DNA from 3 places in the Kluyvera sp. CHPC 1.2972 genome. Region 2 is predicted to be linked to each of the others. Evidence: predicted binding sites of a transcription regulator. Region 2 holds the regulator's gene; each other region holds the start of a gene.

Region 1 (10,309 bases), on a different contig from region 2:
ATGGCGGCGGATATTGTCCACCACTGGCAGAGACGGGTGATGCAAACGCCAAACCGCAACGAGCAGCACTTCCTGGCACTGCTATTTATGTTGCTGAAGGTGCCAAATCCCCAGTTTGATGGACGCGAGCAGGACCAGCAGCTACATCTGGCGATTGCCCGACTGGTCGACCGTTTTCAGCATGAGGCGCACTGCCATTTCACCGATGAACGCAGCCTGCACGATCAGCTTTACGTTCACGTCGCGCAGGCGCTGAACCGCTGCGTATTTGAGATCGGCATCGATCATCACTTACCGGAAGAGATCCACCGCCTCTACCCGCGGTTAATTCGCACGACGCGTGCGGCGCTGAGTGATTTTGAAACGCGCTATACCCTGCACTTCAGCGATGATGAAGCGGCGCTGATTGCGGTGATTTTTGGCGCCGGATTAATGCAGGAGAGCGAGCTGCACGAGAAGCAGGTGGTGCTGTTAACCGGCGACAATCCGGCTCTGGAGCAGGAGATTGAACAGCAACTACGGGAGCTGACGCTGCTGCCGCTCACCGTGAAGTACCTGACGGTCAACGTCTTCCAGAAAGAGGGCGCGCCGAAAAACAGCACGCTCGTGATTTCGCCTTACGCGATTGCCCTGCCCCTGTTTTCACCGCCGCTGATCCACGCCGAGCAACCGCTCAGCGAGCATCAGCAGCAGCATATCTGCAAGATTCTGGAGACCTAGCGGGCGACGGTTTTTGGTCGCAGCACCAGCGCAGGCAGTGCCACCAGCGCCATCACCCAGAACAGTCCCTGATGGAGATGCTGATACAGGAATCCAGAGAACATGGTCATCACCGCAATGCTGCCGCCCATCGCCACCGCCGAGTAGACCGCCTGCAGGCGGATAACTTCGCTCCCCTGACGGGCGGCAATATAGCGCATCGCCGCCAGATGGCAGACGGTGAAGGTGCCACAATGTAGGATCTGAATCAAAATCAGCCACGGCAGGCTGGTCGTCCAGCCCATCAATCCCCAGCGGATAACGCCACAAATGGCCGATAGCAGCAGCAAATCCCGGGCGCTAAAGCGGCGGAATACCTTTTTGCTCAGCGCAAAGGTGATCACTTCAGCCACCACGCCCAACGACCACAGGTAGCCGATAGCCGACGCCGAATATCCCGCCCCTTCCCAGAAGATGGCGCTGAAGCCGTAATAGGCCGCGTGAGCCCCCTGAAGCAGACTCACGCAGGCAAGAAAGCGCCAGTTTTGCGTTATTAAGGAACGCCAGGCCGGCCAGCCAACGCTCTCCTGATGGCGGGATTCACCGAGTGGCATCACCGACGGTTTCAGCAACATCCCCAGCAGCATTGACGCGACGCCAAGACTCAGCATCACCAGGATGACGTGGTAATCGAACAGGCTCACCAGCTTACCGGTCAGCGCGGAACCAATCACGAAGGCAATCGAGCCCCACAGCCGCACTCGGCCGTAGTCCATGGTTATCTGTTTTTGCCAGGTGTTCGCCAGCGCATCGGTCAGCGGCACCAGCGGTGAGAAGAACAGGTTGAAACCGATCATCACCACCATCAGCCAGGCGACCTGCGTTCCTGCCCAGAACGCGGCGGCGAACAGCAGCGTCATCAGCGCCAGAATGCGCAGTACGCGGATTAACCGGGACGGATCGCTCACTCGCGGCGCAATCAGCAGGCTACCGAGAAACCGGGCGACCAGCCCCGCCCCTAACAGCAGACCGATGGTTTCCGGCGACAGCCCAGCACCTTTGAGCCAGACGCTCCAGAAAGGAAGAAAAATACCGTAGCTAAAAAAGTAGGTGAAATAACTGAGCGCCAGCCAGCGCGTGGAGTGCAAAACCATGGGTCCTCCCGTTTTGGAGCCCCTAGTCTAATGACTCAACCCACATTCTGAAGAGCACTACTCCTCACGTTAACGAGATAATTGTGATGGATATCACCTTTAGCTATTTTTGCGCCAGTCATCCGTCCGCACAAACGGTTACAGCGCTCGCTTTCACCGCGGTGCACACTGTCATCAGGACACCAATAACCCAGGATGGCACCATGAAAACGCTTCTTCCCGCAATCGCTGCACTTCTATTGATGGGCTGCGCCAGCACCGCGTCAAAGCCGCAAACGCACAGCAGTAACGAAACCATTTCCTCGCTGGATTATCAGGCGTGCATTCAGGCCGCAATGAGCGGTAACGGTCAGGCGAGCGATGAAAAATGCGGCAAGGTTCTGAAAGCGTCTCGCTGAGTTCGTCATCAGGGCGAGCAGAAAAGCGACGAACTTCGTATTAGAAATATTCATATAACCGGGCATCAAAGCGGGGTTATTCTCCAGCCGTAACGCGGTTTATTCGCTCCAGCCATAAGACTGATTTATGTGCGCACGGTGGCAGGGAGCAACATTGTGTATTACGTTTAACTCACACGTACTGACACAATGGAATGACCATGAACGCTCTCCGTTATCTCGACTTTGGCGCATCGCGCGACCTGCTGTTGCTGATTGCGCGTATCGCTATCGTGCTGCTGTTTATTCTCTCCGGCTATCCCAAAATGCTCCACTACGATGGAACGGTGCAGTATATGGCATCCATCGACACGCCAATGCCTGCGCTGGCGGCCATCATTGCCATTCTGATGGAAGTGCCGGCCGTTATTCTGGTGATTCTGGGCTTCTTTACTCGTCCACTGGCGGTGATTTTTATTTTCTACACTCTGGGGACCGCGGTGATTGGTCACCACTTCTGGAACATGACCGGCGATGCGGTGATGCCGAACATGATTAACTTCTACAAGAATATCAGCATTTCAGGTGCGTTCCTGCTGCTGGCGATTGTCGGGCCGGGGAAAATTTCGTTAGATAGGCATTGAGGGTTTGCCTGATGGTGGCTTCGCCTTATCAGGCCTACGAAAACGTTGTAGGCCCAATAAGCGCAGCGCCATCGGGCATAAAAAAGGCCGCATACGCGGCCTTTTTTGCATTTTACGGTTAGCGATTACGCGTAAACCGGGAAGCGAGCGCAGATATCCAGCACTTTCGCTTTGACGCTTTCGATAACGGACTCATCGTTGATGTTGTCCAGCACGTCACACATCCAGCCAGCCAGCTCTTTCACTTCCGCTTCTTTGAAGCCGCGGCGGGTGACAGCCGGGGAACCGATACGGATACCGGAAGTCACGAACGGGCTCTTCGGATCGTTTGGCACGCTGTTTTTGTTCACGGTGATGTTCGCACGACCCAGCGCGGCGTCTGCTTCTTTACCGGTCAGGTTTTTATCAACCAGATCCAGCAGGAACAGGTGGTTTTCAGTACCGCCAGAAACCACTTTGTAGCCACGGTTCAGGAACACTTCCACCATCGCTTTAGCGTTTTTAGCAACCTGCTGCTGGTAAACCTTGAACTCTGGCTCCATCGCTTCTTTCAGCGCCACCGCTTTACCGGCGATAACGTGCATCAGAGGGCCACCCTGCGCGCTTGGGAACACGGCGGAGTTCAGTTTTTTGTACAGCTCTTCGCTACCGTCTTTCGCCAGGATCAGGCCACCGCGTGGACCCGCCAGGGTTTTGTGAGTGGTGGTGGTCACAACGTGAGCATGTGGAACTGGGTTCGGGTAAACGCCTGCGGCAATCAGACCGGCAACGTGCGCCATGTCGACGAACAGATAAGCACCGATGCTGTCTGCGATTTCACGCATTTTTGCCCAGTCTACAACGCCGGAGTATGCGGAGAAGCCACCGATGATCATTTTCGGTTTGTGGGTCTGAGCCAGCTTAGCCATCTCGTCGTAGTCAATTTTACCGGACTCATCGATACCGTAAGGGATGATGTTGTACAGCTTACCGGAGAAGTTAACCGGGGAGCCGTGAGTCAGGTGGCCGCCCTGCGCCAGGTTCATACCCAGAACGGTATCGCCCGGCTGCAGCAGCGCGGTGTAGACCGCGAAGTTAGCCTGAGAGCCGGAGTGCGGCTGTACGTTAGCGTAGTCTGCGCCGAACAGTTCTTTCGCGCGGTCAATCGCCAGCTGTTCAACGATATCAACGTATTCACAACCGCCGTAGTAGCGTTTGCCTGGGTAACCTTCAGCGTATTTGTTGGTCAGCTGAGAACCCTGCGCCTGCATGACGCGCGGGCTGGTGTAGTTTTCGGAGGCGATCAGTTCGATGTGCTCTTCCTGACGTACTTTTTCCTGCTCCATAGCCTGCCACAGTTCGGCATCATAATCGGCAATGTTCATTTCACGCTTTAACATCCGCATCTCCTGACTCAGCTAACAATTAAATTTTGGCCTGAAAAGGCAGTCCAATTGGACAACGGCCAACAGTATAACTGATTAGTTCTGCGATAACAGGTCTTGACAAACGAAATTACGCAAACGTTTTCCTCTGCGCCACACAAGGGATTGAGGAATAAAGGGCTGAGGCAGGGAAACGGATTTCTTTTCAGGATTGTGATGTGAATAATTCATGTTGTAACCGCAATAGTGCATTCTTTCAAAGAACCATTTACAAAACAGGGGTATTTTTATAAGATGCATTTAACATGCAACATTAAATAACATTGATTGAAAGGAAGACCTGCCATGCTTGACGCTCAAACCATCGCCACCGTAAAAGCCACTATCCCCCTGCTAGTTGAAACTGGCCCGAAGCTCACCGCCCACTTTTATGACCGGATGTTTACCCATAACCCGGAGCTGAAAGAGATTTTCAATATGAGCAACCAGCGTAACGGCGACCAGCGTGAAGCGCTGTTTAACGCCATTGCCGCCTACGCCAGCAATATTGAAAACCTGCCCGCGCTGCTGCCAGCGGTAGAGAAAATCGCTCAGAAGCACACCAGCTTCCAGATCAAACCAGAGCAGTACAACATTGTGGGTGCACACCTGCTGGCGACGCTGGATGAGATGTTTAGCCCAGGCCAGGAAGTATTGGATGCCTGGGGCAAGGCCTATGGCGTGCTGGCGGGCGTGTTTATCAACCGTGAAGCCGAGATTTATCAGGATAACGCCAACAAAACCGGCGGTTGGGAAGGCACGCGTGCGTTCCGCATCGTCAAAAAGACCCCGCGCAGCGACCTGATTACCAGCTTCGAGATGGAGCCAGTAGACGGCCAGCCGGTGGCGGATTATCAGCCAGGTCAATATCTGGCGGTATGGCTGAAACCGGAAGATTTTGAGTATCAGGAAATTCGTCAATACTCGCTGACCCGCAAGCCAGACGGTAAAGGCTATCGCATTGCCGTGAAGCGCGAAAACGGCGGCCAGGTCTCCAGCTGGCTGCATAACGCGGCAAAAGAAGGCGATGTGGTCCATCTGGCCGCCCCTGCCGGTGATTTCTTCCTTAACGTCACGCCACAAACCCCGGTCACGCTGATCTCCGGCGGCGTGGGGCAAACCCCGATGCTGGCCATGCTGGATACGCTGTCGAAAAACCGCCACCCGGCGCAGGTAAACTGGTTCCACGCGGCGGAAAACGGCAGCGTTCACGCCTTTGCCGATGAAGTGAAAACGCTGGGTAGCGCGCTGCCGAACTTCACCTCACACCTGTGGTATCGCACCCCGACCGATGCGGACCGTCAGTCTGGCGCGTTCGACAGCGAAGGGCTGATGGCGCTTTCAGCGCTTGCCGATAAGCTCCAGGATCCACAGATGCAGTTCTACCTGTGCGGCCCGGTGGCCTTTATGCAGCACGCAGCAAAACAGCTGGTTGAGCTGGGCATCAACGCCGACAGCATCCACTACGAATGCTTCGGTCCGCATAAAGTCCTGTAATCTTTTCTTTCCAGGCGGGTAGGATCCTACCCGCCCTTACGCCTCTCCGCGCTCTTCCCGGTTAAAAAACAGGGTAGTGAATTGTGTTATCATTATTCACTTAACTATTTCTTTTCCTTTGGTGACTCATTTTTATGCAACAACCGTTTGTGCGCGTTGGGGAATGGCTCGTCACGCCTTCAGTGAATCAAATTAGCCGCCCTGGACGCCAGCTCACTCTGGAACCTCGATTAATCGATCTGCTGATGTATTTTGCCCACCACCCAGGGGAAGTGCTCAGCCGCGACGAGCTTATTGATAACATCTGGATGCGGAATATTGTGACCAGCCATGTGGTCACCCAGAGTATTTCTGAACTGCGTAAATCACTGCGCGACGGTGGCGATAGTCACGCCGAATACATTATTACCGTGCCCAAACGCGGCTACCAGCTTACGGCGCCCGTCACCTGGCTTAGCGAGTCTGAAATACAAGGTGAAACCACTGAGATAAAGCCCGCCGCTGCGCTTGAAAGCCTACCGGTAGCTCCCGCGCAGCGCCCTGCGCCTGCGGCCACTTCCGAGCAAAAACCACGCCGCTGGTTTGCCAACTTCTGGACCCAGTGCGCCTTTTTATTATCGCTTGGCGTGCTGATTGCCATGGTCCTGTTGAGCGTGGTGCGCCCGCATCCGCAGGTAACGCGTACACACCTGCTGCTTAACCCACGCGATATTGACGTTCGCTTTGAGCCGGGGGCCTCCTGTAATAACTGGGTCTCGCAGCAGTCGTATGCCATCGGCCTCGGCACGCTGATTACCACCTCGCTGAACACCTATTCCACCTTTATGGTTCATGACAAAACCAACTATAACGTCAATGAACCGAGCAGCTCCGGGAAGACGCTGACCATCAGCTTTGTGAATCAGCGCCACTACCGCGCCCAGCAGTGCTTTATGTCGGTGCTGCTTATCGACAACGCTGACGGTTCGACCATGCTCGATAAGCGCTACTTCGTCACCGATAGCAACCTGGTCTCTATCCAGAGCGATCTGTTCGATAGCCTCTCCAGCGCATTGGCACAGCCGTGGCCAGAGGGCATGCAAAAGCAGTTAACCCGGCTGAAACTGCCGGAAGCACAGTCTTTGGCGCAGTTTTACCAGGCACTGCAGCTGGTTTCTGTCGGCGATGCACCATCATTAAATAAGGCCAGCACGCTGCTAGAGAACATCACGAAATCCTCACCCAGCTTCGCCTACGCCTATGCACAAAAAGCGATGGTGGATGTCTTACGTCAATCACAGCAACCTTTTGATACTCAGCAACTGGCCGCGCTGAATGAAGAATTGGCACGCGTGGAGCAAATGCCGGAAATTCAAAACAGCGCCATACTGTATCGAATTAAAGCTATCGACTATTTAAGCAAAGGCAGTATCGATAACGCTTTTGATGCCGTGAATAAAAGCATTGAAATTGAGATGTCATGGCTTAACTACGTGTTGTTGGGTAAAGTTTATGAAATGAAAGGTGAGAGTCGTCTGGCGGCAGATGCTTATATTACCGCGTTTAATTTACGCCCAGGCGATAACACGCTGTACTGGATCCAAAACGGTGTATTCCAGACATCGATAGAAAAAATAGTCCCCTATTTGCAGTCGTTTTTAGCCAAAGAGTAATCGTTAGCCCAGCAACTCGATTATCATGGTTAAATAACCGCTTTCTTAATGTAATGTTGATGTTGTCACAAGGTGTTATTTGTTACCTTGTGACAACATTACCCCCGTAAAAACACCCCACCTAACCACTTGTAATTAGAAGTCATTTACCTTTTCTTGATATAAAGTTTTTATCCTGATGTGTTACATAAAAAAGGTAAAGACCTCATCTTTTTCATGTTTGTTTTAATTTCACTTTTACTTTAGGACTTCTCTTAGCCTGCTCAGTAATAATTGCCGTCAGTTGGTCGGGTCATTCGTCATTTCTCATCTCGCGATCCGGTCCTAAAAATACTGTTCAGGAGAAACGAACATGAGTTCTGCCAAAAAGATCGGGCTATTTGCCTGTACCGGCGTTGTTGCCGGGAATATGATGGGGAGCGGTATCGCATTATTACCCGCGAACCTCGCCAGCATCGGTGGTATTGCCATTTGGGGCTGGGTTATTTCTATTATTGGTGCCATGTCACTGGCTTACGTTTACGCTCGACTGGCAACGAAGAACCCGCAGCAGGGTGGCCCCATTGCGTACGCCGGTGAATTATCTCCCGCTTTCGGCTTCCAGACCGGCGTCCTTTATTATCACGCCAACTGGATCGGTAACCTGGCCATCGGTATTACCGCCGTCTCTTATTTATCCACCTACTTCCCGGTATTAAACGACCCGATTCCTGCCGGTATCGCGTGTATCGCCATCGTGTGGCTGTTCACCTTTATCAACATGCTGGGCGGTACCTGGGTAAGCCGTCTAACAACTATTGGTCTTTTCCTGGTACTGATTCCAGTTGTGCTGACCGCCGTTGTCGGCTGGCATTGGTTTGATATTGCGACCTACCACGCCAACTGGAACACCTCTACCACAACCGATCCACACGCGGTGATTAAAAGTATTCTGCTGTGCCTGTGGGCGTTCGTCGGCGTGGAATCTGCCGCGGTGAGTACCGGCATGGTGAAAAACCCGAAACGTACCGTACCCATGGCAACCATGCTGGGTACCGCGCTGGCCGGTATCGTTTATATCGCCGCCACTCAGGTTATCTCCGGTATGTATCCGGCTTCCGTGATGGCCTCTTCCGGTGCGCCGTTTGCCGTCAGCGCCTCTACCATTCTGGGTAGCTGGGCTGCGCCACTGGTTTCCGCCTTCACCGCCTTTGCGTGCCTGACTTCTCTGGGCTCCTGGATGATGCTGGTTGGTCAGGCAGGCGTACGTGCCGCCAACGACGGTAACTTCCCGAAAGTATACGGTGAGCTCGATAAAAACGGTATTCCTAAGAAAGGCCTGCTGCTGGCTGGCCTGAAAATGACCGGTCTGATGATCATCATCACCGTGATGAACTCCAACGGCGGCAAAGCCTCTGACCTGTTCGGTGAACTGACCGGTATCGCCGTACTGCTGACCATGCTGCCGTACTTCTACTCCTGCGTTGACCTGATTCGCTTCGAAGGTATCAACGTTCGTAACTTCGTCAGCCTTATCTGCTCCGTGCTGGGCTGCGCGTTCTGCTTCATCGCGCTGATGGGTGCAAGCTCCTTCGAACTGTCCGGTACCTTCATCGTCAGCCTCGTTATCCTGATGTTCTACGGTCGCAAAATGCACCAGCGTCAGCATAACGACGACGAAAACAACACGGCTCAAGCGCTGTAATCGCTCCCCCTAATTTCTCTAAAGGCTCCTCCTTCACCTGCCACATCGTGGCGGGAGGGGCCTTCTTTATCCGGAAACATGACTATGACTATGAACGTTATTGCTATCATGAACCACATGGGCGTCTATTTTAAAGAAGAGCCTATTCGTGAGCTTCACCGCGCGCTGGAAGGCCTGAACTTCCGCATCGTTTACCCGAATGACCGTGAAGACCTGCTGAAGCTGATTGAAAATAATGCCAATCTCTGCGGCGTGATCTTTGACTGGGACAAGTACAACCTTGAGCTGTGCGAAGAGATCAGCGCACTGAACGAGTACATGCCGGTTTACGCTTTTGCCAACAGCTACTCCACGTTGGACGTCAGCCTGAACGATCTGCGCATGCAGGTTCGTTTCTTCGAATACGCACTGGGCGCCGCGGCTGACATTGCGGCGAAAATCCGCCAGAGCACCGACGAATACATCGACGCCATTCTGCCACCGCTGACCAAAGCGCTGTTCAAATACGTGCGTGAAGGCAAATATACCTTCTGTACCCCAGGCCACATGGGCGGTACCGCTTTCCAGAAAAGCCCGGTCGGCAGCATTTTCCATGACTTCTTCGGCTCTAACGCCATGAAGTCTGACATCTCTATTTCTGTTTCCGAGCTGGGTTCTCTGCTGGACCACTCCGGCCCGCACAAAGAAGCCGAAGAGTATATCGCCCGCGTCTTTAACGCCGAGCGCAGCTACATGGTGACCAACGGTACCTCTACCGCGAACAAAATCGTTGGCATGTATTCCGCACCGGCGGGCAGCACCGTACTTATCGACCGTAACTGCCATAAATCGCTGACGCATCTGATGATGATGAGCAATATTACGCCGATCTACTTCCGCCCAACCCGTAACGCGTACGGTATCCTCGGCGGTATTCCGCAGAGCGAATTCCAGCGCGCAACCATTGAAAAACGCGTGAAAGCCACGCCTAACGCGACCTGGCCGGTGCATGCGGTTATCACCAACTCTACCTATGACGGTCTGCTGTACAACACCGACTACATTAAGAAGACGCTGGATGTGAAATCCATTCACTTCGACTCCGCCTGGGTGCCTTACACCAACTTCTCGCCAATCTATGCGGGTAAATGTGGGATGAGCGGCGACCGTGTTGAAGGCAAAGTGATTTATGAGACCCAGTCCACGCACAAACTGCTGGC
Region 2 (10,309 bases):
TCACCCAGTTTTGCCAGCAGGGGCTTATCAGCGGTTGTCTGACCGTGAAACTCTCTGCCGAAGTGTGCGATCTTTCCGAAGATATGCGCACGGAAATGAATAAAGGTGCCAGCCAGATTATGGTTCTGCTGGCGCAAGCGCTGGAAAATGGCCGCCGTGAAGGCTGCCTGACCTTTAGCGGCGAAGCCGAAGCCACGGCGCAGGTACTCTACTCGCTGTGGTTGGGCGCAAATCTGCAGGCGAAAATGGCCCGCAGTTCAACGCCGCTTGAAAGCGCGCTGACGCACGTCAGGAATCTGATTGCCGCGCCGGACTAATCCCGGCGTTTTTATTTCGTTAATCACTAGACGACCGGTCTACTCAGGAGTCACCATGTCGCAAGAAAAACTGTTTACCCCACTGAAAGTGGGTGCGGTTACTGCCCCGAACCGCGTGTTTATGGCCCCGCTGACGCGTCTGCGCAGCATCGTTCCGGGTGACATTCCTACCCCGCTGATGGCCGAATACTACCGCCAACGTGCCAGCTCCGGTCTTATCATCTCCGAAGCGACCCAGATTTCCGCTCAGGCGAAAGGCTACCAGGGAGCTCCTGGCCTGCACAGCCCTGAACAGATTGCCGCATGGCAGAAAATCACCGCTGGCGTTCACGCAGAAGATGGTCGAATTGCCGTTCAGCTGTGGCACACCGGGCGTATCTCCCACTCCAGCCTGCAGCCAAACGGTGAAGCACCGGTTGCCCCTTCCGCGCTGAGCGCCAATACCCGAACTTCACTGCGCGATGAGAACGGTCACGCCACTCGCGTTGACACTTCTATGCCACGTGCGCTGGAAACGGAAGAGATCCCTGGCATCGTCAACGATTTCCGTCAGGCGATCGCTAACGCCCGTGAAGCTGGCTTTGACCTGGTTGAACTGCACTCCGCGCACGGCTATCTGCTGCACCAGTTCCTGTCGCCATCCTCTAACCATCGTACCGACCAGTACGGCGGCAGCGTCGAAAATCGTGCGCGTCTGGTGCTGGAAGTGGTTGATGCTGGGATCAAAGAATGGGGCGCAGACCGTATCGGTATCCGCGTGTCACCAATTGGGACTTTCCAGAACGTCGACAACGGCCCGAACGAAGAAGCGGATGCGCTCTACTTAATTGAAGAGCTGGGTAAACGCGGTATCGCCTACCTGCACATGTCTGAACCAGACTGGGCCGGTGGTCAGCCATACAGCGAAGCCTTCCGCGAAAAAGTACGTGCCCGTTTCCACGGCCCGATTATCGGTGCTGGCGCCTACACCCCGGAAAAAGCGGAAGCCCTGATTGAGAAAGGCTTAATTGATGCCGTGGCTTTTGGTCGCGACTACATCGCCAACCCGGATCTGGTCGCTCGTCTGCAGCATAAAGCCGAACTGAACCCGCAGCGTCCGGAAAGTTTCTATGGCGGCGGCGCGGAAGGTTACACCGACTACCCTGCTCTGTAATCCCACGTTGATTGATAGCGGCGGCCTTCCGCCGCTATACTAGCCAGATTATTCATAAGTAAGGACGAGGGATAACATGCGTTTACTGCATACCATGCTGCGCGTCGGCGACCTGCAACGCTCCATTGATTTCTACACCAAAGTGCTGGGCATGAAGCTGCTGCGCACCAGCGAAAACACCGAATATAAATACTCTCTGGCTTTCGTCGGCTACGGCGAAGAGAGCGATGAAGCGGTGATTGAGCTGACCTACAACTGGGGCGTGGATAACTATGAGCTGGGCACCGCCTACGGCCATATCGCCCTGAGCGTGGACAACGCCGCAGAAGCCTGTGACCGCATTCGCCAGAACGGCGGCAACGTCACTCGTGAAGCAGGCCCGGTTAAAGGCGGCACCACGGTGATCGCGTTTGTTGAAGACCCGGACGGCTATAAAATCGAACTGATCGAAGAGAAAGATGCCGGCAAAGGCCTTGGCAACTAACTCCTCCACGGGTGCCTAAGGCGCCCGTTTTTTTACCCCGCCTTTCCAAGCCGCGGCAAAATTTGCCATAATGCGCGCTACTTTTTCTAAGTGAAGAGATTCTGATGTCCGACAATGTGCAACTTAATGGTCTATGCGACCGTTTTCGTGGGTTTTATCCGGTAGTGATTGATGTGGAAACTGCGGGATTCAATGCCAAAACGGATGCCCTGCTCGAAATAGCGGCAATTACGTTGAAAATGGATGAGCAAGGCTGGCTGATGCCGGACACGACGTTGCATTTCCACGTTGAACCTTTTGAAGGCGCTAACCTCGAGCCGGAAGCGCTGGCGTTCAACGGTATCGACCCGAACAACCCGCTGCGCGGCGCGGTCAGCGAGTACGACGCGCTGCATGCCATCTTTAAGATGGTGCGCAAGGGCATGAAAGACAGCGACTGCAATCGCGCCATTATGGTGGCGCATAACGCCACCTTCGACCACAGCTTTATGATGGCTGCCGCCGATCGCGCTTCGCTCAAACGTAACCCGTTCCACCCGTTCGTGACCTTCGACACCGCCGCACTGAGCGGGCTAGCACTGGGGCAAACCGTGCTGTCAAAAGCCTGTACCGCGGCGGGCATGGATTTCGACAGCAGCCAGGCGCACTCGGCGCTGTACGACACCGAACAGACTGCCATTCTGTTCTGCGAAATCGTCAACCGCTGGAAACGTCTCGGCGGCTGGCCGCTGCCGATAGCGGCCGAAGAATAGCAGCATAAAAAAAGCGACCTGAAGGTCGCTTTTTTGCTTCTGTGCCCGCTATCCGGGCGAACCGATTATTCTGCTTTCGGTTCTTCAGCGTATTTCGCCGCGGTCTCTTTAATCAGAGGCTGCAGCTCACCGCGCTGATACATTTCAATGATGATGTCGCAGCCGCCAACCAGTTCGCCGTCAACCCACAGTTGTGGGAAAGTCGGCCAGTTCGCATATTTCGGCAGTTCGGCGCGGATGTCCGGGTTCTGCAGGATGTCGACATAAGCAAAGCGCTCACCGCAGGCAGACAGTGCCTGAACGGCCTGGGCAGAGAAACCGCAGCTAGGCAGTTTCGGGGAACCTTTCATGTACAGCAGGATTGGGTTCTCAGCGATCTGGCGCTGAATTTTTTCAATTGTCTCGCTCATTATCTTGCTTCCTCAAACTTCTTTTTACGGCAGTAGTCTGACATTGTAACGTTTCAGAGCCTGAACAGAAAATAACATTTTGTTCACGCATTACTATTTTATCGTCTGAACCGTTAAGTTGCTTTATAAATATGAGTTTATCGGCAGCAGCGGAAAAATCTTGCTCATTTTTTGACTCATGATGTATCAAATGATGTTTTTTTTTGCAGTTGCTAACGAAACAGGGTTTTAGACATAAAAACACTATTAACAATTCGTGTTTTTATGGATTAGAATCGTTGGGTTTTGTAAACCATACCCAGGCAAGGACATTTAGCCTGCATCTTACTCAGAGGGTTGTTCAGTGGCGCAGATAAAAAAATGGTCGTTCACGCTCTGTGCATTGCTGTTTACATCGTTATCCTTCACGCCGTTGGCGCATGCTACAGGGCATGCCAAAACCCCAACGGCGCAAAAGTCGCTTCCTGTAAAAAGCAGTGAACGCAAGAAAAAGAACGCGGACAATAAATCTAACACTAAGAAAAAATCCACTCCGGTTGCCGCTAAGAAGAAAACCACGCCAGCCGTAGCGAAAAAAGTTGCTCCAGCCTCCAGCAAATCGAAAACAGCCTCCGCTAAAACCCACGCGAAAAGCAGCGCGGTCAAAACCGCCAACGTCACCACGACCTGTAAAGTTCGCAAAGGGTACAAGAAACGCTGTACCACCGCTCCTGTAGAAACCCAACCCACGACCATCGCCGCCGCGCACAAAGTTCGCGTGCAGAAAGTACAGAAAACCGCGATGAATAAGCTGATGGGTCAGTTAGGCAAGCCGTATCGCTGGGGTGGCAACTCCCCACGCACCGGCTTCGACTGCAGCGGTTTGGTCTATTACGCTTATAAAGATCTGGTCAACATCCGCATTCCACGTACTGCCAACGAAATGTATCACCTGCGCGATGCGCGTCCGGTTGAACGTGGCGAACTGGAAAGCGGCGATCTGGTATTCTTCCGCACCCAGGGCCGCGGTACAGCCGATCACGTTGGCGTGTACGTCGGGAACGGCAAATTTATTCAGTCCCCGCGTACCGGTCAGGACATCCAGATAACCTCGCTGAGCGAAGATTACTGGGTCCGCCACTATGTCGGCGCCCGTCGCGTTGTAACACCAAAGACAATTCGTTAATCACTTACCCCGTTTGTTAATAAACGGGGTAAGCTTATCTTTTATCTCACCTTTTAATTTGCTACTCTATCCCTACTCAGTACATGGTTATTGAGTGTACAAATATAATAAAGGAGAGTAGCAATGTCGTTCGAATTACCTGCATTACCGTATGCCAAAGACGCTCTTGTTCCACACATTTCCGTGGAAACGCTGGAGTATCATTACGGCAAACACCACCAGACCTACGTCACCAACCTGAACAACCTGATCAAAGGTACGGCGTTTGAAGGCAAAACGCTGGAAGAGATCGTCCGTACCTCTGAAGGCGGCGTGTTCAACAACGCAGCGCAGGTCTGGAACCACACCTTCTATTGGAACTGCCTGGCACCTAACGCCGGTGGCGAACCAACCGGTGCCGTCGCTGATGCGATCGCTAAATCCTTTGGCTCCTTCGCTGAATTCAAAGCACAGTTCACCGACGCCGCAGTGAAAAACTTCGGCGCAGGCTGGACCTGGCTTGTGAAGAAGGCGGATGGTTCCCTGGCTATCGTTTCAACGTCTAACGCGGCAACCCCGTTGACCACCGACGCGAAGCCACTGCTGACCGTTGACGTGTGGGAACACGCTTACTACATCGACTACCGCAATGCGCGTCCAAACTATCTGGAGCACTTCTGGGCTCTGGTGAACTGGGCGTTTGTGGCTGAGAATCTGGCAGCGTAAGCAAAAAATAACCCGGCATCGCCACGCTCCGCCGGGTTATCTCGTATCACGCAGAAGGTCTCCCTTCTGCGTTTTTGTTTTTATTGGCTGGCCAGCGCCTCTTCACCGCGTGAACGACCGCTCAGGAATACCACCAGCAGCGCCAGCGCGGCAACAATCGCCCCCATCACCGGTACAAAGCTGTAACCCAGACCACCGGAGATCACTGCTCCGCCCGCGACCGCCCCCAGTGCGTTACCCAGATTGAACGCCCCGATATTCACCGAGGAAGAAAGACCCGGTGCTTCGTGAGCCACGCGCATCACGCGCATTTGCAGCGGTGGCACCACCGCGAAGGTTGCCGCACCCCACACCACCATACTGAAGGCCGCGCCTACCTGCGTTTGCGCAAGGAACGGAATCGCCAGCATAATTGCCATCAGCAGCAACAGGAAGCCTTTCAGCGTACCGCTCACCGAACGGTCAGCAAATTTGCCGCCGAGGTAGTTACCGATGGAGAAGCCCACGCCAATCAGCACCAGCATCAGCGTAATAAACGCTGGCGTGGCGTGAGTTATCGTACGCAACACCGGTGAAATATAGGTATAGAGCGTAAACATCGCCCCTGCGCCCAGTACAGTGGTCAGCAGCGCCGACAGCACCTGCGGACGTACCAGCACCGACAACTCGCGCTTCACGTCCGGCTTTTCACCCGCCCCGCCCTTCGGCAGAGAGAACCACAGCCCCAGAATAGCAATAATGCCGAGGCCTGCCGTTGCCAGGAATGACATCCGCCAGCCGATGGTTTCGCCAAGCCAGGTTGCCGCTGGAACGCCACCAATATTGGCAATCGTCAACCCCATAAACATGGTCGCCACGGCGCTGGCCTGTTTATGCTTCGGTACCACGCTGGCGGCAACAACGGAACCGAGGCCGAAGAATGCACCGTGGTTAAGGCTGGTGATAATGCGCGACAGCATCAGCGTGGTGTAGTCCGGCGCCATCGCCGACAGTACGTTGCCGAGGGTAAAAATCGCCATCAGGAAGATCAAGGCGTTACGGCGAGCACGATGTGAAAGGAGCAGCGTCATCAGCGGTGCGCCAACCATCACCCCTACGGCATAGGCGCTAATGAGCATCCCGGCAGCGGGAATGGAGACGTCTACGCCCTTAGCGATGACCGGCAGGAGCCCCATTGGCGAGAATTCGGTGGTCCCGATGCCAAAGGCCCCAATGGCTAACGCCAGTAAGGGAAAGTTAATTTTCATGCAAATGCTCCGGTTGGCCGCACGACAGACGCGGCATGTCGATAATGGGCAAAAGCATGACATCAATCACATAAAAACAGAAGTGTACAAAACAGCAAAAGATTATTGCTAAACGGGTAACAATCAGACAGGAGGGAGCGGACGCCCCCTCGCAGAGGAATTAATGCAGTACAGCAGTCAAACTTGCGGCAACAATCAGCGCAAGGGTAATGACGGTGGTGGTGAGTGACATCTTAAGTTCGGTACTCATCAACTTTTCTCCTTTTTATCGCTACAGCAAAACTGTGCTAACGCATTTTTGCACAGTATTGCGCAAAAATCTTCACAGATTTAGCAGGATGTTGGTTTTTACTCTTCCACTTTGCGTCAGGATAAGTCAAAATTCGACGCTTATTTATAAGCGTACCGGCCATTGACCCCCTCCTGTCGTCCTGTATCGTTTTCCCGGCGAATCGCAATCCACAAAATTGCGTCAGGGTGTGTGAAGGCAAACGTTTTCCTTTCGATTTTATCAGGGGCAGGCCAGGGTCTGGAGTGAGATGGAATGGCAACTATTAAAGATGTAGCGAAGCGCGCAAACGTTTCCACTACAACCGTATCACATGTAATTAACAAAACGCGTTTTGTCGCCGAGGAGACGCGTGAAGCCGTCTGGGCGGCGATCAAAGAGTTGCACTACTCTCCGAGCGCCGTTGCCCGTAGCCTGAAGGTGAACCACACCAAATCGATTGGTTTGCTAGCGACCAGCAGCGAAGCGGCCTACTTTGCCGAAATTATCGAAGCCGTTGAGAAAAACTGCTTTGAGAAGGGCTATACCCTGATTCTGGGCAACGCCTGGAACAACCTGGAAAAACAGCGCGCCTACCTGTCGATGATGGCGCAAAAGCGCGTGGATGGCCTGCTGGTCATGTGTTCCGAGTATCCGGAATCCCTACTGACGATGCTCGAAGAGTACCGTCACATCCCGATGGTGGTGATGGACTGGGGCGAGGCTAAAGCGGACTTCACCGACTCGGTCATCGATAACGCCTTTGAAGGCGGCTATACCGCAGGCCGTTACCTGATTGAGCGCGGTCATCGCGATATCGGCGTGATCCCAGGTCCACTGGAGCGTAACACCGGCGCGGGTCGTCTGGCGGGCTTTATGAAAGCGATGGAAGAAGCGCACATCAACGTCCCGAAGAACTGGATTGTACAGGGTGACTTTGAGCCTGAATCCGGTTATCGCGCAATGCAGCAGATCCTGTCGCAGCAGCCGCGCCCTACTGCTATCTTCTGCGGTGGCGACATCATGGCGATGGGCGCACTGTGCGCCGCAGATGAAATGGGTCTTCGCGTGCCGCAGGACATTTCGCTGATTGGTTATGATAACGTGCGCAACTCCCGTTTCTTCACCCCGGCGTTGACGACGATTCACCAGCCGAAAGATTCGCTCGGTGAAACGGCGTTTAACATGCTGATGGACCGTATCGTTAGCAAACGCGAGACCTCGCAGTCGATTGAGGTGCATCCGCGTCTTATCGAACGTCGTTCCGTGGCCGACGGTCCGTTCCGCGACTACCGCCGCTAAGCATTACCCACGGACACCCTACTCGGGTGTCCGCAGCCACTCTTCATTTAGCGTCTCGCTATCCCCCAGATATTCCAGCAGCCAGCTTAATGCCGGCGATGCTTCGCTTTGCTGCCAGGTCAGGCAACAGGCGGCATCCGGGAACGGGTTTTCAAGCTGTAGCGCCACCCACTCCCCATTTTCCAACCACGGTTGCGCCAGATGCCCCGGTACCATCGCCGCGCATAGTCCCGCCGAGATACAGGTTTCCGATGAAGCCCAGTCCGGCACCACCACACGCTTCTGGTTATCGAGTAGCCAGGTCGTCCGCTTCGGCAGCGAACGCGAAGTATCTTCGCGCACCAGCGACGGCCAGTTGCGCAACACATCATCGCTGAGCGGGCCCTCCATCTGCGCCAACGGATGGATACTCGCCACCACGCAGTGCCAGTTGAGCATCCCCATATCACGAAACGCGAAGCGGCCACCGACCGGAATCGCCTGAGTGGCACCAATCGCCAGCTCCACGCGGCCATCGGCCAATGCATCCCAGACGCCATTAAACACTTCCTGATAAACAATCAGCTCCACGTCGCTAAAGTGGCGATAGAAATCGACAATCAGCTGCCGGGTTCGCTGCGGTTTCACGATATTATCGACGGCAATCGCCAACTGCCCTCGCCAGCCGTTAGCAATTTTCTGGCACTGTTGGCGAGTGATCTGCATTTTTTTGATAACAGACCGCCCCTCCTTCAAAAACCATACGCCAGCGGGAGTAAGTTCAACGTCGCGATGGCGCCGTTCGAACAGGGGAACAGCCAGCCACTCTTCCAGCTGGCGTACCGTATAGCTCACCGCAGAAGGCACGCGGTGCAGTTCCTGCGCGGCGGCACTAAAACTACCGTTACGTGCCACCGCATCAACCACTTCCAGTGAATATTCAGACCACATTTTCTGCCTGCAAAATTTTTGAATGCATGACGCAAATATTAGCGTTTCACAAGCCGTTATGCACTCTCTACACTCAGCGGCATCGTTTATTCATGATAAAAAGGGCGAAATTAATGCAACCTGGGAAAGGATTTTTAGTCTGGCTCGCGGGGCTGAGCGTATTGGGTTTTCTGGCTACCGATATGTATCTCCCCGCCTTTGCTGCCATTCAGGAAGACCTGCAAACGCCGGCATCAGCCGTCAGCGCGAGTCTTAGCCTGTTTCTGGCCGGTTTTGCCGTCGCGCAGCTCCTCTGGGGGCCGCTGTCAGACCGCTATGGTCGTAAGCCGATTCTGCTGTCCGGGTTAACCATTTTCGCTATTGGCTGCATTGGCATGCTGTGGGTGCGCGATGGTACCACGCTGCTGGTCCTGCGTTTTGTACAGGCCGTCGGCGTCTGCGCCGCGGCGGTGACCTGGCAGGCAATGGTCACCGACTACTATCCAGCTCAGCGCACCAACCGCATTTTTGCCACTATCATGCCGCTGGTTGGCCTCTCTCCGGCACTCGCCCCGCTGCTGGGTAGCTGGCTGCTGGCGCACTTTGACTGGCAGGCCATCTTCGCAACCCTGTTTATCATCACCCTGGTGCTGATGCTCCCGGCGTTCCGCCTCAAGCCTGCGCACAAAAAAAATGCCACCAGCGAAGAAAAGCTGACCTTTATGCGCCTGCTGCGCAGTAAAGACTATCGCGGCAACGTGCTGATTTACGCCGCCTGCTCGGCGAGCTTCTTCGCCTGGCTGACCGGTTCACCGTTCATCCTGCATGAGATGGGCTACAGCCCGACGGTAATTGGCCTGAGCTATGTGCCGCAAACCATCGCCTTCCTGATTGGCGGCTACGGCTGTCGCGCCGCGCTGCAAAAATGGCGTGGTGCCCAGATGCTGCCGTGGCTGCTGGTTATTTACGCGCTGAGCGTGGTGGGTACCTGGGCCGTGGGTCTGGCAGAAAACGCCTCGTTGACCGCCCTGCTGATTCCGTTCTGCGTGATGGCTATTGCCAACGGCGCGATTTATCCGATCGTCGTCGCTCAGACGCTGAAGCCCTTCCCGCAGGCGACGGGCCGTGCTGCTGCATTACAAAACACCCTGCAGTTAGGACTCTGTTTCCTGGCAAGCCTTGCGGTATCCACGCTGATTGCCACGCCGCTGCTGACCACCACCAGCGTGATGCTGGTGACCGTGCTGCTCGCAGGCGTTGGCTACTGGATGCAGTTAGCCGCTCGTCGTGCTGAACGTGAAATGGAACACGCCACTTCCCACGCCTAAACATCACTCAGATCAATATCTCAGGAAATGATTAGGGCGCTAAGATTTTTAGTTGAATCAACAAACTTAGCGTCCTATACTGGATCCGCATCACATAAATAATATAGATTGAACTTATTAAGCGGGGGCAGGATAGCTTCCCGTTGAACCATGGATTGGTTTTCGGCAAGGGATTCTTCCCTTCCTCTGTGCTACGTCGGATAGCAGGCTCACGAATTTCGTGAGATTTCTCACAAACCCAAAAAAAGCGTCTACGCTGTTTTAAGGTT
Region 3 (10,309 bases), on a different contig from region 2:
CAGGCGGGCTACGAGCAGGTTCCGGTGCGCAGCCCGTTGGCGGCCAATACCGTCGCTGGTACGGTGGGCGGTTGGGAACGTGCGCTGGAGTGGGCAGGGGAGCAGAGAGGCAACGCGCCGCTGCCGCTAACGCGCCTGCTGAACGATGCCATCCACTATGCGCGTCATGGCGTACCGGTGAGCGAAGGGCTGCATCAACAAATCACCGCGCGTTTGCCACATCTCGGTCAGTACCCCGGTTTTCGCAGCCTGTTTGCACCAGAAGGTCAGGCGCTTGGTCCCGACGATCTGCTGCTTCAACCTGCGCTCGCTAACACTCTGGAGCGGTTGGCAACTCACGGACTGAGTGATTTTTACCATGGTGAAACGGCCAGACTGATTGCCTGCGAACTGGAGGCGGCTGGAAGCCTGCTGCGCTTTAGCGACTTTGACGCTTTTCGCGCGGCGCGGGTGAAACCGCTGGCGCTGGAAACGGAGATTGGGACGGTTTATAACCTGCCGCCACCGTCGCAGGGCCTGGTCTCGCTGCTGATTACCGGCATTATCGAGCAGCAGCGTAAAAAGGGGGCTATTGCCGACGAAGCCGATTTTGTCCACCTTTGCGTCGAAGCAACCAAACTGGCGTTCACCCTGCGCGATCGCCATATCACCGATCCGGCCCATATGACCCTCGACCCACAGTCGCTGCTGACGGCAGACAGTATCGCTCAGCTTAGCGCACAGATTGTGCCCGACCGGGCACAGGCCTGGGGCAAAGGGCGCGGGCCTGCGGACACCATCTGGATGGGGGTTATCGACAGTTCCGGCACCGCCGTTAGCTTTATCCAGAGCATTTATCATGAGTTTGGCAGTGCGGTGATCCTCGCCGATAGCGGCATCATCTGGCAAAACCGCGGCAGCAGCTTTTCGCTTGATCCGAACGCCACCAACCCATTACAGCCGGGCCGCCTACCGTTCCATACCCTCAACCCAGGGCTGGCGCGTCTGGCCAACGGCGACGTGCTGGTGTACGGCAGCATGGGTGGAGATGGTCAGCCGCAGACGCTGGCGGCGATCTTTGACCGCATTCTCCACCAGAATATGACCCCGCAGGCGGCCGTGGCCGCTCCGCGCTGGCTGTTAGGGCGCACCTGGGGAGAAAGCAGCGATACGCTTAAGATTGAAAGCCGCCTTAGAGCGGCGACTACCGACACCCTCAAACAGTACGGCCATGACGTCGATATTTACCCCCCTTATGACGACCTCATGGGGCATGCCGGGGCAATCCTCCGGCACTGCAACGGCATGCTGGAAGGCGGCAGCGACCCACGTAGCGACGGTGGCGTTGCCCGCTGGTAACCCAGCATTTTCCAAATGAAACATTCGCGGAATGATGAGGCGTGCTGGGCGCGCCCGCGTTCTGACGACATTTTTTCGTCTATTGGAGCGTAAAATGACCGTTCTCAGAGAACCTTTGGTAGCACCAAAATTTGGCAAATGGGCGCAGCTGGTGCTGGGTCTTATCTGTATGGCCTCAATCTCCAGCCCGCAGTACGTGTGGACGCTGCTGACCAAACCGCTGACGGAAAAGTTGGGCGTCGGCTTGCCGGAGCTGCAGGTAACCTTTTCGCTGCTGATTATTCTGCAGACCTTCTTTTCTCCCTTCCAGGGACGGCTGGTTGAACGATTTGGCCCCCGGTTGTTGATTTCAATCGGCACGGTGATGGCTGGGCTAAGCTGGGTGCTCTCCGCGCATATCAATGGCCTGATGGCGCTCTACCTGGTCTACGGCTGCATCGGTGGGTTGGGCACCGGGATTGTGTACATTGGTGTCGTTGGGCTGATGGTGAAGTGGTTCCCGCAAAACCGGGGTTTTGCCGCAGGGGCAGTGGCGGCGGGTTACGGTATGGGGGCGATTTTGACCACCTTCCCGATCTCGATTTCGCTGGGCAGTTATGGGCTCGAGCAGACCATGACCGTGTTCGGTATCGTCTTTGCTATCGTCGGGCTATTGGCCAGTCAGGGGCTGAGCTTGCCACCCAATTCGACTGCGCTGCCGGTTAGCCGGAAAATCGTGCAGGGGACGCGTCAGTTCACCTCTCGCGAAATGCTGCGCCAGCCTCTGTTCTGGCTGATGTTTGCCATGATGGCGATGATGTCGACCTCCGGGCTGATGGTGACCTCGCAAATGGCCATCTTTGCCGAAGATTTTGGCATCAGTAAAGCCGTGGTGTTCGGCATGGCCGCGCTGCCGTTGGCATTGACCATCGACCGCTTTACCAACGGTTTGACCCGCCCGTTGTTTGGTTTTATTTCTGACCGCTACGGTCGTGAAAAAACCATGTTCATTGCCTTCGCCCTTGAAGGGGTAGCGATGACGCTATGGCTGGCTTGTCGGGAGGATCCGATGCTGTTTGTGCTGCTCTCCGGGGTGGTGTTCTTCGGCTGGGGTGAAATCTTCTCGCTGTTCCCTTCTACGCTGACCGACACGTTTGGCAGCGAGAATGCCGCCTCAAACTACGGCTGGCTGTATATCTCGCAGGGGATTGGTTCCATTTTCGGTGGGCCGCTGGCCGCGTTGCTATACCAGCACACTCAAGGGTGGCACGTGGTCTTCGGCTGTGCAATTGCCCTTGATTTCATCACTGCGGGGCTGGCACTGTGGGTGCTGAAACCCTGGCGTGCGCGCTTTATTCGCCAGCACAGTTAATTGCGGAGCACTTATGACGGTCACGACATCGGAACCTACGCCGCTTCTTGCGCATTCGGAACGGGTATTTCTGCAGCTACGGCAGGAAATTTATCAGTTCGTCCTGCTGCCCGGCGATCGCTTTACAGAGGTGGACATCGCCCGGCGGCTGGGATGTTCCCGCACGCCGGTTCGCGAAGCGCTGCTGTTGCTGCAAAACGAGGGGCTGGTCAGACGCTGCCTGCGTAACGGCTGGGAAGTGTTCCCCATTGATTTCGATGTCTATGAAGACCTGTACGAGACCCGCGCGCTGATTGAAGTGAATTCGGTGCGCAGTCTGTGCAGCTCGACGTCAGCAAAAGTGAAGCGTGAGGTGCTTGCCGGGCTGAAGGCTGTCTGGCAGGTTGCGCCGGAAGTCGCGCTGGCGTGTGATGATATCGCTTCGCTGGACGAGCAGTTTCATCTGGCGCTAACCGAGGCGGCAGGCAATCGAGAGTTGACGGCGATTCTGACCAATATAACCAACCGTATTCGTATTATGCGGCGGCTCGATTTTGAATATGAAACCCGGATAACCCAGACTTACAAAGAGCACGCAGAGTTGCTGGAGGCAATTGAACAACGTGACGAAGCGCGGGCGGTAGCGCTGATCGCCGCGCATATTCAGGATGCTTACAAAGGTGCCAGCACCATTACTCTGCGCCGCTTGCAAGGTGTGCGGGTTAAGCAAATTCTGTAACCGGTGCTATCCGGCATTTTTATCGGAAGCGGGCAGAATCGGCGGTTTTCCCGTCGCCGCCCGCTTCCTGTTCATTTCGTCGAGAATCAGCCGATAAGCGATGTAGTACTTATAAATATTGCCAACGTAGGTCACCGTCTCTGCACCTATCTTCTCGGCGGCCAGATTCTCCACGTTGCCAAACCAGATGTTCGGATTAAAACCGCGCTTCTGCGTCTCTACCCGTAAACGCGCAATCCGCGCCGGACCCGCGTTATAAGAGGCAAATGAGAACAGTGCCTTATCCAGCTGTGTCATCGGTTCGTCGCCGTAGTAGCGGTCGATCATCCAGCGCATATACTTCACCCCGGCGTGAATATTGGGGTCGAGCTGTTTGATATCGCCGACCTTCAGCTCTTTGCCGGTTTTCGGCATCACCTGCATCACGCCGATGGCCCCGACGTGACTGCGCACCGATTGATTCAACCGCGACTCCTGGTAGCCCTGCGCCGCCATCAGCAGCCAGTCTACGTCATAGCGATCGCCATATTTCCTGAACACCTCCACCATCTTCAGAAACTTACGCCGTTCTTTTTCCGCCGCCGCGTTCTTCACGTATTTCGCGCTCTTCAGGTAACGCAGCAGCAGCGTATTGCCCAGCGTGCTGCCCTGGCGGTTATCTTTCACAAAGTCGTTAAGTTCGGCGAGGAGTTTGGGATTATCTTTGCGCACCGCCCAGGCGATGCTGCCGTTATCGCGCAGCACCACATCCTCATGTACCTGAATTTTGGGGAAGACCTGCTGCCAGAAAACCGCCTTGTGATGGTCAACGACCGTCAGTGGAATAAGCCCGGCGTTGAGCATCTCCAGCAGATCTTCATCCTCCAGCGCCTCCGGGGCGGCTTTGATGATGATCGGTGGTTTTGCCGCTTTGACGAACTGCGCGTTGAGCGCGGTCAGGCTCTCGTAATAGCTCGATGATTGGCGTACAAACACCGTTTTCCCGGAGAGGTCATCCAGGCTTTTGATCTGCGGTGACGCGGGGCCAGAAATCAGCAGCTCTTTGATACCGTTATAGATAGGATGGGTAAAAGCGACCGCCTGCTGGCGGGATGGCGTGATGGTCAGGTTGGCGGCGGCGATATCGCCTTTCCCCTCGTTGAGGGCGGTAAACAGGTTATCGCGGGTCACCGGCACAAAAATAATCCGCACCTTGAGGTGCTTTTGCTTAAGCTTCTTATCCTTCGCCAACTGCGCGTTCAGGCTGCGCTCAAAGGCGGCGAAAATATCGTGCGTTGCGCCGCGCTGCTGGCCTTTATCGATAAAAAAGAAGGTCTTACTGTAGGTGGTTAAAACACGAATCACGCGACGGTCAAGCATGCCGGGCAGGTCGCCTTTCCACGGCTGCATGATGCTCTCGATATTCACTTCCAGCGCGTCGCTTTGTTCATCCGGTTTGGGGGCGGCATAAACCGGGGTGGACAGCAACAGGGCGCTTAAACAGAAGGTCATGAGGCGATGAAAAGGGATGGCGTTCATGGTGCGGCACTCCGCAAGGCGCATCCGTCAATTTTAGTCGAATATGGCTAAAAAGCCTGGTGGGCGTGTGGCTTTTTCAGGCCGCCGGAGGCAGCTATCTGGTTAGCATCGATGGCAACCGCTACAATGCACATTTTGTGCCATGGAGAGACATGATGACCAGCCTGAATCGGATGCTGTCGGTACTTGACCTGTTCACTGCAGAACGCCCCGTGTGGGAAGCCGACCGTATCGTGGAAGCGCTGGGATGCTCCACGCCCACTGGCTATCGCTACCTGAAAGAACTGATGCATGCTGGCCTGCTGCAGCGCTTTAACGGTGGCTATTATGCGCTGGGGCCGCGCATCACCCTGCTGGATTATGTCATTCGCAGCACCGACCCGCTGCTGGCTGCCAGCATCCCGCAGATGCGTGAGCTGGTGAAGCAGACGGGCTGCCACTGCACGCTCTCCAGGCTTGATGGCGATGTGTTTCTCGACTTGCATCACGAGTCCTCGACTCAGGAAATTGCGTTGATTTACGGCCGAGGCCGCCCGCGCCCGATGTTTTCCGGCAGCGCGCCAAAGGTGGTGATCGCCAACCAAACCTCGAAGCAGCAGCGTGGGCTGTACGAACGTTTTCGTGAAGAGGTGCTGGTGGCTGGATTAGGCGAAACGGAAGAGGCGTTCCTGAAACGGATGCTGCAAATTCGCAAAGCGGGCTGCTACCGGGCGGATGAGGAGCTAGCGGCGGGGGTGTCATCGCTGTCGGTGCCGCTGCGTTTCGCGCCAAAAGAGCACTGCGCCGCGCTGGCACTGGTCTCATCGACTCAACATTTTGCGCAAAGCAACGTGGGGGAGTGGCAGGAGAAACTCAAAAAAGCGGCCCGGCGTATTGCGTTGGCCTTAGACGGAGAATAGCCGCATTCAGACAATAAAAAACCCCGCCGTGGCGGGGTTTTCTGTAATTAATAGAGCGCGACCGGCCATTCTGGCGGCGTCTGACTCATCACTTCAACCATCACATCTTTGATATTGTTAAAGATAGTGGAAATCTCGACCAGGGTAATCCCTAAAAGGCTCGTGGCAAACCAGCAGGCGGCGGCCAGACCCAGCATGCTGCAAATAGCACCCAGACCGATGTAGTCAGCTTTACGGAGTTTGATTTTCAGGGTACTAGCAACGAACATCAGCACGGCGCTGGTTAACGGCCAGCGTAACAGCGTAACGCCTGCGGTAAGTGAAAGCATGGGACCTTTTCCTCAGAGATAAACAACAAGCTGCCCTGACAGCACTTGTGTAATGAGGCTCTGGGCGCTCTGGCTATCTGAAGGCATTCACAAATTGAGTGAAACGGTGTTTCTGTTTCATCTCATTGTGTGAACTATATCACGTTTGTTGTTTTATTCACCAGAGGTAAACGCAGGATTTTTGTCAATCCAATAACCACTCTTAATGAAGGGGTAAGGCCACCACACGCGGTGCGGCAGCCTGAATGCGGATTAGGCGGAGATCTGGTGACGGTAGTCTGTCGGCGTGCGGTCGAACTCGCGGCGGAATACGCGTGAGAAGGTCTGCTGCGAGACGTAGCCGAGATCCATGGCGATATCAAAAATAGGCCGCTGGGTGGTGCGTAGCGCCTCTGCGGCAAGCAGCAGGCGTCGCTGGCGGATGTAGTCACCCAGCGTCTGATGCATCACGGTGCGGAACATTCTTTGCAGATACCACTTTGAGTAGCCGGACTTACGGGCCACGATGTCGATATTAAGCGGTTGATCGATATGTTCATCTATCCATTCAATTAGCGTCTGAATAATTTCCCGATGGGACATAAGGCTCTCCCCGTTGTCTATTTTCGCGTCGATTTCTGTTCTGTCGGCGAGTATAATTCCTCAAGTTAACTTGAGGTAAAGCGGATTATGGAAAAAAAATCGACGAGAATAAAAACGCTGCTTTCACCGGGTGAAGTAGCGAAACGAACTGGTGTTGCGGTATCAGCGCTGCATTTTTATGAAAGCAAAGGGTTGATTCGTAGCACGAGAAATAGCGGTAATCAGCGGCGCTATAAGCGTGATGTTTTGCGTTACGTGGCGATTATCAAAATTGCCCAGCGGTTAGGGATCCCGCTCGGCACTATCGGCGAATCGCTGCGCGTTCTACCAGAAAACCACACGCTGGGGCCGAAAGACTGGAAGCATTTCACCACGCAGTGGCGCGAAGAGCTGGATAAACGCATCCACGCGATGGAAGCCTTACGCGACCAACTGAATGGCTGCATCGGCTGCGGCTGTATGTCGTTGCGCGACTGCCCGCTGCGTAACCCCGGCGATAAACTGGGGGAAGAAGGAACCGGGGCACGTTTGCTGGAAGAGGAATAATCCTTATGCCTTCCTCCCCGGAAAATTGCGACATTTTTGCCATAGAAATGTTGCTGGATTGCGCATGAACGATAACGTTTGCGCATGGGTTGACCAATTCTTCATCGGCATTCGTTAATTTTCATAAACCAGGGCAAACTTCTGTTGAAAAAAGGGGCATAAAAGCCAGATAATCGTTTGCCTTCAAATTTCGGACGCATCTTACGCCGAAAATGAGCGGGTCAACCTTATCTCGCACACGCGGAGAATAAGGAATTCCGAATATCGTTTTGTCTGCGCGGAGTTAATCGTTTGCTTTTTTGTGGCTCCCCTATTGCCGCAAGTAGCACATGGAGATGACGCTTAGCTGGAAGTGGATGTTCCACCACGCAGACGAACGAATGATAAAAACTCTCAGGGGATGTTTTCTATGTCTACGCCTTCAGCGCGTACCGGCGGTTCTTTAGACGCCTGGTTTAAAATTTCTGCACGTGGTAGCTCCGTTCGTCAGGAGATTGTCGCCGGTCTCACTACCTTCCTGGCGATGGTTTACTCGGTGATCGTGGTGCCGGGCATGCTGGGTAAAGCCGGTTTCCCACCGGCGGCGGTCTTCGTTGCCACCTGCCTGGTGGCCGGTGTCGGTTCTATCGTGATGGGCCTGTGGGCAAACCTGCCGCTGGCGATCGGCTGTGCAATTTCACTGACCGCCTTCACCGCCTTCAGCCTGGTACTGGGCCAGCACATCAGCATTCCGGTTGCGCTGGGCGCGGTATTCCTGATGGGTGTACTGTTTACCATCATTTCTGCTTCCGGTATCCGTAGCTGGATTTTGCGCAATCTGCCGCAGGGCATTGCGCACGGTACGGGCATTGGTATCGGCCTGTTCCTGCTGCTGATCGCCGCGAACGGTGTGGGCATGGTAGTGAAAAACCCACTGGACGGCCTGCCGGTTGCGCTGGGTCAGTTCGATAGTTTCCCGGTCATTATGACGCTGGTCGGTCTGGCGATGATCATCGGTCTGGAGAAACTGAAGGTACCGGGCGGCATTCTGCTGACCATCATCGGTGTCTCCATCGTCGGTCTGATTTTCGATCCCAACGTACACTTCTCCGGCGTGTTCGCGATGCCATCGCTGAGCGATGACAAAGGCAACTCGCTGATCGGCAGCCTTGATATTATGGGCGCGCTGAACCCGGTTGTGCTGCCAAGTGTACTGGCGCTGGTGATGACCGCGGTGTTTGACGCCACCGGTACTATCCGTGCGGTCGCCGGTCAGGCAAACCTGCTGGATAAAGACGGCCAGATTATCAATGGCGGCAAAGCGCTGACCACTGACTCCCTGAGCAGCGTGTTCTCGGCAGTTGTGGGCGCATCCCCGGCAGCGGTCTATATTGAATCCGCAGCGGGTACGGCAGCAGGCGGTAAAACCGGTTTAACGGCGATCACCGTCGGCATCCTGTTCCTGCTGATTCTGTTCCTCTCCCCGCTTTCTTACCTGGTTCCAGGCTATGCCACTGCACCTGCGCTGATGTACGTCGGCCTGCTGATGCTGAGCAACGTGGCGCGCATCGACTTCAACGACTTCGTTGACGCGATGTCCGGGCTTATCACTGCCGTGATGATCGTGCTGACCTGTAACATCGTTACCGGCATCATGATTGGCTTCGCGACCCTGGTGATTGGCCGCGTGGTTTCCGGTGAATGGCGTAAGCTGAACATCGGCACCGTGATTATTGCGGCGGCGCTGGTGGCGTTCTATGCGGGCGGTTGGGCGATTTAATCTCGCCACTGCCGTACAAAAAACCCGCCTGATGGCGGGTTTTTTGTAGCCCGGACTTTTTTTCTATTTTCAGCCACCTCTCGTTTCCTTTTGCGTTAATCTGGGTAACGTAAACTCGGAAGCACGACGCTTCATGTTTTGAATAATAAGACAACGCTGTAAACAGGGAACGCATGGAAATATTCTTTACCATACTCATCATGACTCTCGTGGTTTCGCTCTCCGGGGTGGTTACGCGCGTAATGCCCTTCCAGATCCCACTTCCATTAATGCAAATCGCCATCGGTGCGCTGCTGGCGTGGCCGACGTTTGGTTTGCACGTTGAATTTGACCCGGAACTGTTCCTCGTTCTGTTCATCCCGCCGCTGCTGTTTGCCGACGGCTGGAAAACGCCGACCCGCGAGTTTATTGAGCATGGGCGAGAGATCCTCGGGCTGGCGCTGGCGTTAGTGCTGGTGACGGTGGTGGGGATTGGCTTCCTGATCTACTGGATTGTGCCGGGTATTCCGTTGATTCCGGCCTTTGCGCTGGCAGCCGTGCTGTCACCGACTGACGCCGTGGCGCTCTCAGGGATTGTCGGGGAAGGGCGCATCCCGAAAAAAATCATGGGGATTCTGCAGGGGGAGGCGCTGATGAACGACGCCTCTGGCCTGGTGTCGCTGAAGTTTGCCGTCGCGGTAGCGATGGGCACGATGGTGTTTACCGTCGGTGGCGCCACGGTGGAATTCCTCAAAGTGGCGATTGGCGGCATCCTGGCGGGCTTTGTGGTCAGCTGGTCCTACGGTCGCTCAATGCGCTTCCTCAGCCGCTGGGGCGGTGACGAACCGGCCACGCAGATTGTGCTGCTGTTCCTGCTGCCGTTCGCTTCTTATCTGATCGCCGAACATATCGGGGTTTCCGGTATCCTCGCGGCGGTAGCGGCCGGGATGACCATCACCCGTTCCGGCGTGATGCGAACCGCACCGCTGGCGATGCGCCTGCGTGCCAACAGCACCTGGGCGATGCTGGAGTTTGTGTTTAACGGCATGGTGTTCCTGCTGTTGGGCCTGCAATTGCCGGATATCCTCGAAAGCTCGCTGGTAGCTGCAGAGGCTGACCCGAACGTCGAAACCTGGATGCTGTTTACCGATATTATCCTGATCTACGCCGCGCTGATGCTGGTGCGTTTTGGCTGGCTGTGGACGATGCGCAAGCTGAGCCAACGCTTCCTGAAAAAGAAACCGATGGAGTTTGGTTCATGGACCACCCGTGAGCTGCTGATCTCTTCCG

Evidence for each region. Region 2 encodes PurR, which represses purine synthesis genes. Its sites were predicted from a motif close to CANGCAAACGTTTGCNTG; they were not measured.
Region 1: the regulator PurR is predicted to act here: its motif matches at 4,370-4,387, upstream of glyA (serine hydroxymethyltransferase).
Region 3: the regulator PurR is predicted to act here: its motif matches at 7,448-7,465, upstream of V6944_RS18520 (NCS2 family permease).

Annotation. Positions count from the first base shown of each region.
Region 1 is NZ_JAPKIB010000009.1:42,902-53,210, reverse strand. It holds gene csiE (stationary phase inducible protein CsiE) at 1-720, shown strand, start outside; gene V6944_RS14935 (3-phenylpropionate MFS transporter) at 717-1,853, opposite strand; gene V6944_RS14930 (ChiQ/YbfN family lipoprotein) at 2,057-2,251, shown strand; gene V6944_RS14925 (DoxX family protein) at 2,452-2,874, shown strand; gene glyA (serine hydroxymethyltransferase) at 3,000-4,253, opposite strand; gene hmpA (NO-inducible flavohemoprotein) at 4,584-5,774, shown strand; gene cadC (lysine decarboxylation/transport transcriptional activator CadC) at 5,909-7,426, shown strand; gene cadB (cadaverine/lysine antiporter) at 7,779-9,110, shown strand; gene cadA (lysine decarboxylase CadA) at 9,201-10,309, shown strand, end outside.
Region 2 is NZ_JAPKIB010000003.1:50,723-61,031, forward strand. It holds gene V6944_RS06220 (TetR/AcrR family transcriptional regulator) at 1-317, shown strand, start outside; gene V6944_RS06225 (alkene reductase) at 373-1,470, shown strand; gene gloA (lactoylglutathione lyase) at 1,547-1,954, shown strand; gene rnt (ribonuclease T) at 2,059-2,706, shown strand; gene V6944_RS06240 (Grx4 family monothiol glutaredoxin) at 2,772-3,116, opposite strand; gene V6944_RS06245 (C40 family peptidase) at 3,460-4,281, shown strand; gene sodB (superoxide dismutase [Fe]) at 4,405-4,986, shown strand; gene V6944_RS06255 (MFS transporter) at 5,067-6,233, opposite strand; gene cydH (cytochrome bd-I oxidase subunit CydH) at 6,394-6,483, opposite strand; gene purR (HTH-type transcriptional repressor PurR) at 6,778-7,803, shown strand; gene punR (DNA-binding transcriptional activator PunR) at 7,822-8,733, opposite strand; gene punC (purine nucleoside transporter PunC) at 8,847-10,040, shown strand.
Region 3 is NZ_JAPKIB010000014.1:60,064-70,372, forward strand. It holds gene V6944_RS18480 (gamma-glutamyltransferase family protein) at 1-1,338, shown strand, start outside; gene oxlT (oxalate/formate MFS antiporter) at 1,373-2,689, shown strand; gene V6944_RS18490 (GntR family transcriptional regulator) at 2,703-3,407, shown strand; gene V6944_RS18495 (lytic transglycosylase F) at 3,414-4,925, opposite strand; gene V6944_RS18500 (IclR family transcriptional regulator) at 5,078-5,824, shown strand; gene V6944_RS18505 (YjcB family protein) at 5,872-6,153, opposite strand; gene soxS (superoxide response transcriptional regulator SoxS) at 6,406-6,735, opposite strand; gene soxR (redox-sensitive transcriptional activator SoxR) at 6,823-7,281, shown strand; gene V6944_RS18520 (NCS2 family permease) at 7,691-9,040, shown strand; gene V6944_RS18525 (Na+/H+ antiporter) at 9,214-10,309, shown strand, end outside.